4 regions of the Frankia sp. CgMI4 genome follow, and region 3 is predicted to be linked to each of the others. Evidence: predicted binding sites of a transcription regulator. Region 3 holds the regulator's gene; each other region holds the start of a gene.
What was found. The regulator LexA, encoded in region 3, represses DNA repair genes until DNA is damaged. The targets are predictions, from matches to a motif close to CGAACNNNNGTTCG.

Region 1 (3,204 bases), on a different contig from region 3:
GCGACGATGGCAGGCCCGGGTAGGCCACCCAACTCACCTCGTCGCGCGCATCGAGCCACTCGGCGACCCGCCGGGCGTTCGCGGTGTGCCGCTCGATCCGCAGCGACAGCGTCTCCAGACCCTGGAGCAGCAGGAACGAGTTGAACGGGGAGATCGCCGGGCCGAGGTCGCGCAGTAGCTGCACTCGTGCCTTGGCGATGTACGAGCCGTGACCGAGCGCGTCCCAGTAGACTAGACCGTGGTAGCTCGGGTCGGGAGTGGTGAAGTTCGCGAACCGGCCGGAGGCGCCGAAGTCGAACCGGCCGCCGTCGACGATGARGCCGCCGATCGCGGTGCCGTGGCCGCCGATGAACTTCGTCGCCGAGTGGACGACGATGTCCGCGCCGTGCTCCAGCGGCCGGTACAGATAGGGCGTCGCGAGGGTGTTGTCAACGATGAGCGGGATCCCGTGCGCGTGGGCGACCTCGGAGATCCCGACGGTGTCGAGGACGTCGCCGCGGGGGTTGCCGATCGTTTCCCCGTAGAACGCCTTCGTGGTGGGCCGTACCGCCGCCCGCCACTCCTCGAGATCATCGGGATCGCCGACGAAGGAGACCTCGATGCCCAGCTTCGGCAGGGTGTAGTGGAACAGGTTGTACGTCCCGCCGTACAGGCTGGCCGAGGAGACCACGTGGTCGCCGGCCTCGGCCAGGTTCAGGATCGCCAGCGTCTCCGCGGCCTGCCCCGACGCCGCCGCGAGCGCCCCGATCCCACCTTCGAGGGCGGCGATGCGCTGCTCGAAGACGTCCTGAGTGGGGTTCATGATCCGGGTGTAGATGTTTCCGGGCTCACCGAGGGCGAACAGAGCGGCGGCGTGGTCGGTGTCGCGGAAGACGTAGCTGGTGGTCTGGTAGATCGGCACGGCTCGGGCGCCGGTCGCCGGGTCCGGCTGGGCTCCCGCGTGGATCTGCTGGGTCTCGAACGACCAGCTCTCGGTGCTCATAGGGTGATTCTCCCCGGGTCGAAGTCGGTGTTCGGTGTCAGTGGTGTTGGTGGTGTCAGTGGTGTTGGTGGTGTTGGCGGTGTTGGCGGTGTTGGCGGTGTCGGCGGTGGGGCGCCGGRGTGTCGGCGGTGTACTGGGCGCCGGCCGTGGGGCGCTGGCCGGGCACCGATGRCTCTGCGACTAATCCGCGATGGCTGTCCTCGTCCGCGGTTCCTCACGGTTGCTCGCGCGGTGCGGCGGTGGACGGTCCGGCTMCCGAACCGGGCCYCTTCCCCGGGGCCCGGTCGGAATGCCTAAGATCGTGTGGTACGGAAAAGGTCAGGAGCCTGGACACAGCCCGTCGAAGGCGGCCGTGCGGGATGGGTGACCATTCGGTGTACCGATGTTCGGGCATCCCCCCGAACATCGCAGAGCGGCGCGCAACCGTCCCGGATATCCGGCATACGACCTCACGGCTTCGACGCTAGCAGCGTGTCGGGTCGTTGTCCGCGGCGGGTGCAGATTTTCCACCGGAGAAGTGAACAATCGCAGGCGCGGGATGGGCTCTGGACCGTGCTCGAGGCCGTGCCCCGGGCTGCCGGGGGAGTCGAGGGCGGCCCGGGCGGGGTGCGGGGACGGTCCCGGCCGGCAGGCCGCCGGCCATACACGTGAAGCCGAGGGCGACCGGGATCTTCGCGCAGGGCGCGCACCAGCACGCCGGTCCTCATTTCCGCTACGACCACAGCACCTAGTTACGGCAATCGAACATGAGTTCGACATCGGGGGTTGTGTGATCTACGCTTGATCCATGACCATCACTGCCGGCCCGGCCCTCGGGCAGCATTTGGTGCCGTCGGGTTTGGCGGTAGTGGCCGAGCAGGTCGGCGGCCTGTTGGATGCGCCGGTGTGGTCGTTGTCGGATGCCGAGTTGTACGGCGCCCTGGACGACTGTTCGGTGGAGCTGGCCCGCCTGGCCGCGGTACGGCTCGCGCTGGTGCGAGAGGCCCACGGCCGGAACCTGGCCGTGCGGGAGGGGGCTACCAGCACCGCGGCGCTGCTGCGGGAACGGCTGCGGATCCGGCCGGGGGACGCCCATCGCCTGGTCGATCTGGCCCTGGCCCTGGCCGTGGACGGACCGCTGAGTGCCACCGGTGCGGCCCTGGCCGCCGGCGCGATCACGGTCGAGCAGGCGGTTGAGGTCCGCACGACGATCCGTTCTCTCCCCCGCGGCCTGGACGCGCAGGTGTACACCGCGGCGGAGGCATCCCTGCTGGAGCTGGCCCGGATGTTCGACCCCCGCGAACTGGRCCGTCTTGGCCGGCACCTGCGGGAACAACTCACCCGCATCGACACCAGCCCCGGCGGCGACGGCCCCGCCAACACCGGCAGCCAGAACGGCGACCGTGAGGGCGCCGACTCCGGCACGTCTCCCGGCCCCGCAGGGGGCCCGGCCGGCGATGACAACCAGAACCCCGGCAACGACAACCAGGATTCGGGCAACGGCAACCAGGATTCGGGCGACGCCCCCGCGGATCGGCGCGGCCTGTGGATCACCGATCTGCCCGGGGGTAGCACCCGTATCACCGGCGAACTCGACGCCGAAGCCGCCGCGCTCCTACGCAGCGCACTTGACCCGCTGGCCAAACCCCGCCCCGCCGACGACGGCACCCTCGACCCCCGCACACCTGCACAGCGCCGCGCCGACGCCCTCGTCGACCTCCTTCACCGCACCCTCGCCACCYCAGCCCTGCCCGTCACCGGCGGCGTGCGCCCCCACCTCACCGTCACCGTCTCCTGGACGGCACTACTCGGCCAGGGAGGTACGCCCGCCACCACCAGTTGGGGTCAACCCCTGCCGGCCAGTGTCCTGCGCCGGCTGGCCTGTGACGCCACGGTCACCCGCGTCGTCTTCGATGCGGCGAGCGTCCCCCTCGACGTCGGACGGGCCCACCGCACKGCACCCGCGGACCTACGCCGCGCCGTCATCGCCCGAGACGTCTGCTGTTCATTCCCGGGGTGTGATCGGCCGCCGTCATGGTGCGAAGTTCACCACGTTCGTCATTGGATAGACGGTGGAAGAACCTCACTTGACAATCTGGTACTACTGTGTGGATATCATCACAGGCTTATCCACCATCACGGCTGGATCGTCCGAATCGGCCACGATCGCCGGCCCGAATTCATCCCTCCGCCCTGGGTCGACTCCGACCAGATACCCCGACGCAACCCCTACAGCCGACATA
Region 2 (3,204 bases), on a different contig from region 3:
GCCGCCTCAAGCAGCGGTCGTTCGAGACCCGCGAGGGTGAGAAGCGCACCGTGATCGAGCTCGACGTCGACGAGATCGGTCCGAGCCTGCGCTACGCCACCGCCAAGGTCGTCAAGGCCGCGCGTGGCGGTGGTGGCGGCGGTTACGGGGGCGGAGGCGGCTACGGCGCGCCTGCCGGCGCGCCCCCCGGCGCACCTGCCGGTGTTCCCGCGGGCGTTCCGGCCGGCGGCGGCTACGGCGGCGGTAGTGGTGGAGCACCCATCGATGACCCCTGGTCGCAACCGGCCGGCGGCTACTCCGACGAGCCACCGTTTTGAGCGGCCGGTCGTCGTCCTCGCGAACGACACAACGAGGTAGGAGCACACCCATGGCCAAGGCGGCCGTGCGCAAGCCCAAGAAGAAGGTTTGCGTTTTCTGCAAGGACAAGGTCGACTACATCGACTTCAAGGACACTTCGCTGCTGCGCAAGTACATCTCCGACCGGGGTAAGATCCGGGCCCGTCGGGTGAGCGGTAACTGCAGCCAGCACCAGCGCGACGTGGCGACGGCGGTGAAGAACAGCCGCGAGATGGCGCTGCTGCCCTACACCGCCTCGGCCCGGTAGGGGGTGGCAATGAAGCTCATCCTGACCCAGGAGGTCCCCGGTCTCGGCAGTCCGGGTGACATCGTGGAGGTCGCGAACGGGTACGGGCGTAACTACCTCGTGCCCCGCCGGTACGCGATCCTCGCGACCAAGGGCGCGGAGCGTCAGGTCGAGCAGATCAAGCGGGCCCGGTCGGCCCGCGCGGTTCGCGATCTCGGGCACGCTCAGGAGATCGCCGGTCAGCTCGGTGGCCTCAAGGTCGAGCTGACCAGCCGGGCGGGCAAGGAAGGCCGCCTGTTCGGTTCCGTGACGGCGGCCGATGTGGTGGAGGCGGTGACCGCCGCGGGTGGCCCCGAGCTCGACCGGCGCCGCGTCGAGCTCACCACGCCGATCAAGTCCCTGGGCGCCTACACCGTCGCCGTGCATCTGCATCCCGAGGTGACCGCGACCGTGAAGCTCCAGGTCACGCAGGCCTGATCAGGTCTGACCAGGGCAGGGCGGGCCTGATCGCGGCCGGATGGGCCCGAGGTCAGGCGGGTCTGACGGGGTGGCATCCGCCGTTTCTCCCGCTGTACCGCCGCGCTCGCTGTACGGGCTCCCCTGGCCGACCGTCTCAGGTGGTCGGCCAGGGGAGTTCGTTGTGTGTGGGGCAAGGGGCGACGACCAGATCCGAAACTTTTTCTCATCCACAGGGCACTCGGGATGCAGGCGCCTGCCAGCTAGGTTTCGTCGAGGTTGTGGTCTCGGGTGTCCACAGGTTTCCGATTTCCGTCCCGATGTCCTCCCCAGGTTTCGGCCGGTTGCCCACAGCTTTTCCACAAGGGCCTGTGGATAACTTTTTGGTGGGTGTGCCCGCCGGTCCGTAAGGTCGGACCCTCCAGGCCGAGGAAGGTACTTCTAGCCTGATCGGGCCAGGCCTCCTTCGGTGACGCGGGCGGCGCCCGGCGAGAGGCTCACCGGGCGCCGCCCGTTCGGTCCCTGCTGGAAGCCCCGGCCGGTCGGGGGCGGAGCGGTCGTTGACAGCGGTTCCGATCTGTACGAACATACGTTCGAATACGGGTCTACGGGAGTCCCGGGAGGGTGCGTCGTGAGCGTCACCGAGATCTCGCGTGGTTCCGGTGGGAGTGCAGAGTTCGACCGGACTCCCCCGCACGACCTGCCCGCTGAGCAGAGTGTGCTCGGCGGCATGCTGCTGTCGAAAGACGCCATCGCCGACGTCGTCGAGGTCCTGCGGACGGGTGACTTTTACCGTCCCGCGCACGGCCTCGTGTACGAGGTCATCGGCGATCTCTACGGCCGGGGGGAGCCTGCGGACGTCATCAGCGTCGCCGCCGAGCTCAGCCGCCGAGATCTGCTCGAACGGGTGGGCGGTCCGGCCTACATGCACACCCTCATCTCGAGCGTGCCCACTGCGGCCAACGCCGGGTACTACGCCCGTATCGTCGCGGAGAAGGCGGTCCTGCGCCGCCTCGCGGAGGCCGGCACCCGCATCGTGCAGCTCGCCTACGGCGCGGCTCCGGACGTCAGCGACGTCGTCGACCGCGCCCAGGCGGCCGTGTACGAGGTGACCGAGCGCCGGACGAACGAGGACTACCTGCCGCTGGGGGAGCTGCTCAACCCGGCGTTGGAGGAGATCGAGTCCATCCAGGGGCACGACGGTTCGCTGACCGGGGTGCCCACCGGTTTCGTCGACCTCGACGAGCTGACCAACGGCCTGCACGGCGGCCAGCTGTGGATCGTCGCGGCCAGGCCGGCCGTGGGCAAGTCGACCCTCGGCCTGGACTTCGCCCGGGCGGCGTCGATCAAGAACGGGATGGCGTCGGTCATCTTTTCGCTGGAGATGAGCCGCATGGAGATCACCATGCGGCTGTTGTCCGCCGAGGCGCGGGTGTCCCTGCAGAACATCCGCACGGGCCGGCTCACCGACGACGACTGGGGTCGCCTGGCCCGCCGGATAGGCGAGGTCGCGGAGGCCCCGCTGTTCATCGACGACAGCCCGCACCTGACGATGATGGAGGTCCGGGCGAAGGCCCGGCGGTTGAAGCAGCGTAACGAGCTGCGTCTGGTGATCCTCGACTACCTGCAGCTGATGTCGTCGCCCAAGAAGGTGGAGAACCGTCAGCAGGAGGTCAGCGAGATCTCGCGGTCGCTGAAGCTGCTCGCCAAGGAGCTCGACGTTCCGGTGGTCGCCATCTCCCAGCTCAACCGCGCCTCCGAGCAGCGGGCCGACAAGCGTCCCCAGGTCTCCGACCTGCGCGAGTCCGGAAGCCTGGAGCAGGACGCCGACGCGGTGATCCTGCTGTACCGGGAGGACACGGTCGAGAAGGAGTCGGCGCGCGCCGGCGAGGCGGACCTCATCATCGCCAAGCACCGCAACGGGCCGACTGGCACCGTCACCGTCGCCTTCCAGGGTCATTACTCACGGTTCGTCGACATGGCGAACTGAATTCTCGGCCCGGGAGCGGGACGAGGCCCACGGGTGGAGAGCGTCAGCGGCCCGCCAGCGGCCCGGGTGGGTGCCCGGGTGTGTTTGGCGTGGTCATGGTTCATGTTGGCGGACCGCAGATCTCCCGATGCTGCCAGACTGGGCGGTATGAGTTTCAGGATCATCCATGGCGAGT
Region 3 (3,204 bases):
ACGACCGTGCGGGAGACCAAGCGTTCCGCCCGGCGGCGGGGTGAGGTCCCCAGCGTGGCGATCGCCGGTTACACCAACGCCGGTAAGTCGTCGCTGCTCAACCGGCTGACCGGCGCGGGTGTCCTGGTCGAGGACGCRCTGTTCGCCACCCTTGATCCGACCGTGCGGCGGGCGACCCTGCCGGACGGCCGGGCCTTCACCCTGACCGACACCGTCGGATTCGTCCGGCATCTGCCGCATCAGATCGTCGAGGCGTTCCGCTCGACGCTGGAAGAGGTCGCCGATGCCGATCTCATCCTGCACGTTGTGGACGGATCATCGCCGGAGCCGGCCGCGCAGATCTCCGCCGTGCGCGAGGTTCTCAACGACATCGACGCGGGCGGCGTTCCCGAGCTGATCGTCGTCAACAAGGTGGACGCCGTGGAGCCGACGGTCGTCGCGGGGTTGCGCCAGCTCGCCCCGGACGCCGTGTTCGTCTCGGCACGCACGRGCGAGGGGCTGGCCGCGCTGGTCGACGCGCTCTGTGCCCGGGTGCCGCATCCCGACGTGGAGATGCGCGTRCTCGTGCCCTACACCCGGGGCGACTTGGTCTCCCGGGTGCACGCGAACGGCGAGGTGCTCACGATGGAGCACACCGAGACCGGTACCCGGCTGTCCGCCCGGGTTTCCTCGGGACTCGCGGCGGAGCTGCACGCCTACCGGGCCTGAGCCCAGGAGCGATCAGACGCGAGGCAACCCGGCCGGCCGCCCGCCGGGCGGCCGGCCGATCCACATCAAACCCTGCGGAGCACAGCCACGATCCGGCCGAGGATGGTCGCATCCTCACCGGGGATGTCGGCGAAGGCCGAGTTCTCCGGATGTAGCCAGATCTTGCCGTCCCGAACCCGCAGACGCTTGACCGTCGCCTCCCCGTCGATCATTGCGGCGACGATCTCCCCGTTGTCCGCGACCGGCTGCTGGCGGACGACCACCCAGTCACCGTCGCAGATCGCCGCGTTGATCATCGAGTCGCCGACGACCCGGAGCAGGAACAGAGTGCCCTCGCCGACGATCTCCCTGGGTAGCGGGAAGACGTCCTCGACCGCCTGCTCGGCCAGGATCGGGCCACCGGCGGCGATCCGGCCCAGCACCGGCACGTAGGCCGCGTCCGACTTGCTTCCTTCGGTGGTGCCCGGCGCCGCCTCACCGACGATGGGAATCGTGCCCGCCACCGTCGTCGCGCCCGCGCCCACATCCGCGCGTTGCCGGGGGTGCTCGACGGTCAGCACCTCCATCGCTCTCGGGCGGTTCGGGTCCYGCCGCAGGTAGCCCTTCTCCTCGAGCACCTTGAGCTGGTGAGCCACACTACTGGTGCTGGTGAGGCCGACCGCCTCACCGATCTCCCGCACGCTGGGCGGATATCCGCGCCGCTCCACCGCGGCCCGGATGACCTCCAGCACCCTGCGCTGCCGGGGGGTCAGGCCCGCGTCCGTGGGGCCTTCGGGAAAGGCTCGCACGTTGCCGCGGGTTCCGCCCCGGCGCGTACCCCTGCCTTGGCTAGTCATCGCTTACCGCTCTCCTCGTCGCGTTTTTCTTCCGCCGTGCGGCCACCGGCCGGCCGGCGACCGCACGGCGGACCGTCCCGCTCCGGAAGCGGTCACCCACCGACTCGCCGCCGTCCGTGACCGGGGGAAACCGCCCGGTTCACACCCGACCGACTCGACGGTAACCGGCGGGTCGCAGAATCTCAAACGTCTGTTCGAGCGTGTCCCTGGCGGTTTCCGGTTCCCGATGCGACAATCGACCACGCGTTCGATCGAACGAAGGTTCGATCTTCGGTGTTCGGTGTCGTCGGAACGGGAGGGTGCCGTGGGATCCGCACACAGGGCGCGGGTCGTCGACCTGTCGATGGCCAGGGACCGGGTGGGTCATCGGCCGCCGGGTCGCCCGCCCGCACCCCCGCCGGGTCGCCCGCCCGCACCCCCGCCGCTCCGGCTGACCCGGCGGGGTCGGGTGGTGGTGGTATCGATCGTCGTGGCGGTCGTCGTGGCGGTAGCAATCATGATCATGCCTGGGGTGTCGATTGCCGGGCCGGATACCGCGGAGGCGCCGCGGCACCATCTGGTCATGCCGGGGGAGACGCTGTGGGAGGTGGCAGTGGCGCTCGACGAGAGCGCCGACACCCGGGTCATGGTGGACCGGCTGATGCGGCTGAACCACCTGCGGTCACCACTGATCGCCCCGGGCCAGTCGTTACTCCTTCCCTGACGCCCGGCTTCCCGGGTCCACGAGTGTCTCGGCGCAGGGTTCTCGCGCACCGTCGTCTTTCGTCCACGTGCGGTGCCACGTGCGATGCGGACCACACGGACCATACGGGGGTGCTGTCCTCATCTCTGGGGCCGTGCGCTACCTTGGACACAACATCTGGTGCTTACCGGGGTGTAAGTCATCCACAGGTTGTTCCACAGGTCTTCCGCGGGGAGCTGGCGGTCCATCCACAAGGTGGTCTGTCCGGCGTGGATGCCGGGTCCTCAACGGTGTCCCTCATCCCCGGTCCGGGGCGGTCGGCTCCGGCGCGGGCGAAGGAGGCGTAGCGCGTGCGGTGCCCGTTCTGCCGGCATCCGGACAGTCGCGTCGTTGACAGTCGGGAGGCCGAGGAGGGTTCGGCGATCCGCCGCAGGCGGTCCTGCCTGTCCTGCGGTCGCCGGTTCACTACGATGGAGGAGGCGTCCCTTCAGGTTCGCAAGCGCAGTGGGGCGGCCGAGCCGTTCAGCCGGGCCAAGGTCATCGCCGGTGTCCGCAAGGCCTGCCAGGGCCGGCCGGTGCGGGATGATGATCTCKCGCTTCTGGCGCAGCGGGTAGAGGACGCCGTCCGCTCGTCGGGGTCGGCGGAGGTGCCCGCGGAGGCGATCGGCCGGGCGATCCTCGGTCCGCTCCGTGAGCTCGACGAGGTGGCTTATCTCCGCTTCGCCTCGGTGTACCTGGCCTTCGAGTCGTTGACTGACTTCGAGTCCGCGATCGYCGCGTTGCGCTCCGAGGCCGCCGGACCTCCCACCACGCGGGATGGACCAGCACGACCGGTCCCGCGTGGCGCCGTCGATGTCTCGCCGGTGATCGGCACCCAGCAGGTGCATAGCAGGTAGGGCCGGGACCGCTCGACCGAAAGCGTCATACATCGCCCTGGCTCGCCGTGCCGGCCCGGTCCCGCCGGCGACGGGTGACATC
Region 4 (3,204 bases), on a different contig from region 3:
CCACTGGTCATCCGCAACGGAACCTCGAGCTCCTGCGCCATGATCATCGCAAGGCTGGTCTTGCCCAGACCGGGCGGGCCCGACAGCAGGACGTGGTCCGGCGGGCGACCACGCGCCCGCGCCCCCTCGAGCATGATTGTGAGCTGCTCGCGCACCTTACGCTGGCCGACGAACTCGGCCAGGGTGCGCGGACGCAGCCCGGCCTCGAAGGCGCGCTCCTCGGGACTCGCCGCGGCGGACACCAGGCCGTCGTCACTCATGTCCCACCTCCGCGTACCCCCGCCCCTCGACRTACCCCCGCTCCGACCGACCGCCGCCCCGGCTGACCGCCGCCCCGGCTGACCACCGCCCGACGCGGTCGCGCGCCGCATGGCGGCGTCATAACGGCCCTCACCTGCGTAGCACGGCAAGACTCGCGCGCAGCAGGGTCGCGGTGTCGGGCGGAGCGCCGCCGGTTCCCGAGTCGGCCCCGGCCCGGGAACCCGGGGCGCCTTCCTTTCCCGGGACGTCTCCCTTGCCCGGGGCGGCCTGCTCGCCACCGGCTGCGGCGCCCTCGCCGACGGGCGCGGCCAGGACCACGAGCGCCCGGGACACGGCGGCGTCGGCCTCACGACCCGAGTAGCCCAGGCCCACCAGCGCCTCCCGCACGGTCGCCGCGACCCCGACGGCATCGGCCGGCATCGGTTCCGGTCCCGACGTCAGGCGCGGGCCGGGCAGCGGCGCACCGTCACCCGGCGGACCGAGCCGGTCCCGCAGGTCCAGGACGATGCGCTGCGCGCCCTTGCGCCCGATACCGGGGACCTTCGTCAGCACCGCGAGATCCTCCTCGGCGACGGCGCGGCGCACCGTGTCGGGATCGTGCACCCCGAGCACGGCCTGGGCGAGCTTGGGCCCGACCCCGGCCGCGCTCTGCAGGATCTCGAAGACGTCGCGCGCATCGGCGTCGGCGAAGCCGTAGAGGGTCAGCTCGGTCTCGCGCACGATCAGGGTGGTGGCGAGGGAGGCGGACTCCCCCACCCGCAGCCGCGACAGCGTCGACGGCGAGCAGTGGACGAGCAGGCCCACCCCGCCGACCTCGATGACGGCGGACAGCGGGGTCAGCGCGGTGACCGTGCCGGCCAACGACGCGATCATCGGGTGGGTCCGCCCGGCGCGGCGGAACGGAACCGGGCCAGCGCCGGCCCGCGCCACAGGTGGCAGAGCGCCAACGCGAGGGCGTCCGCCGCGTCGGCCGGGCGTGGCGCCTCGGTCAGCCCGAGCAATCTGGTGATCATAAAACTGACCTGCGCTTTGTCCGCCCGGCCGCTGCCGGTCACCGCGGCCTTCACCTCACTGGGCGTGTAGAGACSCACCGGCAGGCCTCGCCGGGCGGCCAGCACGATGGCGACCGCCCCGGCCTGCGCGGTGCCCATCACGGTACGCATGTTCGCCTGGCTGAAGACCTTCTCGACCGCGACCGCCTCCGGGCGGGTGCGATCGAGCCAGGCGTCGATGCCATCGGACACGGCGCACAACCGTTCGGCGACCTCGGCGGTGGCGGGGGTGCGCACCACCCCCACCTCGACCAGGTGGGCCCGGATGCCGAGGCCACCGTCGACGACCCCCAGGCCACACCGGGTCAGCCCCGGATCGACCCCCAGCACCCGCATCCACCCTCCCGACCGCACGTTCACAAGAACATTCGTTCGATTCTAGGGGCGGCGGCACAACCGGACATCCACGACACGCCCAACAGATCGCCCGAGAGGACGATCAGCTGCCGACGAGCTCCATCACGTCATCGGAGATGTCGGCATTGAACCAGACGTTCTGGACGTCATCGAGATCCTCGACCGCCTCGATGAGCTTGAGGACCTTGGCGGCGGGTTCGGCCTCCAGCGACACGCTCACACTCGGCAGCCAGGAGATGTCCGCGKAGGTGACCGCCAGGCCGGCATCGGTGGCGGCCACCCGCACGGCGTGCAGATCGGTCGCCTCGGAGACCACCTCGAAGGCCTCCCCGACGTCGTTGACCTCCTCCGCGCCGGCGTCGAGCACAGCGAGCAGTACGTCGTCCTCGGTGAGGCCGGCGGTCTTCTCGATAAGCACGACACCCTTGCGGTTGAACAGGTACGACACCGACCCCGGGTCGGCCACCGTGCCGCCGTTACGGGTGATCGCCACCCGGACATCCGACGCCGCCCGGTTACGGTTGTCGGTCAGGCACTCCACGAGGATCGCCACCCCGCCCGGGCCGTACGCCTCATAGGTGATGTCCTCGTAGTTCACCCCACCGGCGAGCTCGCCGGAACCCCGCTTGACGGCCCGTTCGATGTTGTCGTTCGGCACGGACTGCGACTTCGCCTTGGCGATGGCGTCGGCGAGCGTCGGGTTGCCCGCGGGGTCTCCGCCGCCCGTCTTGGCCGCCACCTCGACCGTCTTGATCAGTTTGGCGAACAGCTTGCCCCGGCGGGCATCGATGACCGCCTTCTTGTGCTTGGTGGTCGCCCACTTGGAGTGGCCGCTCATGACCTGCCTCTCTTGCGCCCGATCATCGACCGGACCCGGACGATCGGACGCTGTCGACGAATAGCCGGTGCACCCGGGCATCACCGGTCAGCTCCGGATGGAACGCGGTGGCCAGCAGCGGTCCTTGGCGGACCGTCACCGGCGCCTCGGCGACACGGGCCAGGACCTCGACCGCGTCTCCTGCCTTTTCTACCCATGGTGCCCGGATGAAGACCGCGTGCACAGGTGGCCCCGCCACCCCGACGACCTCGAGGTGTGCCTCGAACGAGTCCACCTGCCGGCCGAAGGCGTTACGCCGGACGACGATGTCCAGTCCGCCGATCAGTGGTTGATCCGGCCGACCGCCCACGACGTCCCGCGCAAGCAGGATCATGCCAGCACATGAACCGAACACGGGCAACCCCGCGGCCACCGCCGCCCGCAACGGCTCCAACAGCTCGAACACGCGCAGCAACCGGCCGATCGTGGTGGATTCACCTCCGGGCAGGACGAGCCCGTCGACCTCGGCGAGCTCCACCGCGTGGCGCACCGCCACCGGCCGCGCGCCGGCCTCGGTGAGCGCCCGGGCGTGCTCGCGCACATCCCCCTGCAACGCGAGGATGCCGATCCGCGGGCCACTCACCAGCCGCGGTCGGCGTAGCGGGCTTCCGGGGGAAGCTCGGTGACGTTGATGCCCACCATCGCCTCGCCAAGGCC

Region 1: Manayef4_RS19200 (HNH endonuclease signature motif containing protein) is a predicted target of LexA. The motif match lies at 1,724-1,737, and genes of this name have one in related genera.
Region 2: dnaB (replicative DNA helicase) is a predicted target of LexA. The motif match lies at 1,622-1,635, and genes of this name have one in related genera.
Region 4: ruvC (crossover junction endodeoxyribonuclease RuvC) is a predicted target of LexA. The motif match lies at 1,675-1,688, and genes of this name have one in related genera.

Annotation. Positions count from the first base shown of each region.
Region 1 is NZ_MAQZ01000114.1:38,742-41,945, reverse strand. It holds gene Manayef4_RS19205 (bifunctional o-acetylhomoserine/o-acetylserine sulfhydrylase) at 1-982, opposite strand, end outside; gene Manayef4_RS19200 (HNH endonuclease signature motif containing protein) at 1,770-3,204, shown strand, end outside.
Region 2 is NZ_MAQZ01000048.1:97,681-100,884, reverse strand. It holds gene Manayef4_RS06155 (single-stranded DNA-binding protein) at 1-317, shown strand, start outside; gene rpsR (30S ribosomal protein S18) at 368-604, shown strand; gene rplI (50S ribosomal protein L9) at 614-1,060, shown strand; gene dnaB (replicative DNA helicase) at 1,671-3,029, shown strand; gene Manayef4_RS06135 (antibiotic biosynthesis monooxygenase family protein) at 3,196-3,204, shown strand, end outside.
Region 3 is NZ_MAQZ01000047.1:25,809-29,012, forward strand. It holds gene hflX (GTPase HflX) at 1-708, shown strand, start outside; gene lexA (transcriptional repressor LexA) at 774-1,544, opposite strand; gene Manayef4_RS05310 (LysM peptidoglycan-binding domain-containing protein) at 1,849-2,247, shown strand; gene nrdR (transcriptional regulator NrdR) at 2,577-3,122, shown strand.
Region 4 is NZ_MAQZ01000125.1:191,503-194,706, forward strand. It holds gene ruvB (Holliday junction branch migration DNA helicase RuvB) at 1-260, opposite strand, end outside; gene ruvA (Holliday junction branch migration protein RuvA) at 391-1,134, opposite strand; gene ruvC (crossover junction endodeoxyribonuclease RuvC) at 1,131-1,649, opposite strand; gene Manayef4_RS21620 (YebC/PmpR family DNA-binding transcriptional regulator) at 1,753-2,508, opposite strand; gene pdxT (pyridoxal 5'-phosphate synthase glutaminase subunit PdxT) at 2,531-3,130, opposite strand; gene pdxS (pyridoxal 5'-phosphate synthase lyase subunit PdxS) at 3,127-3,204, opposite strand, start outside.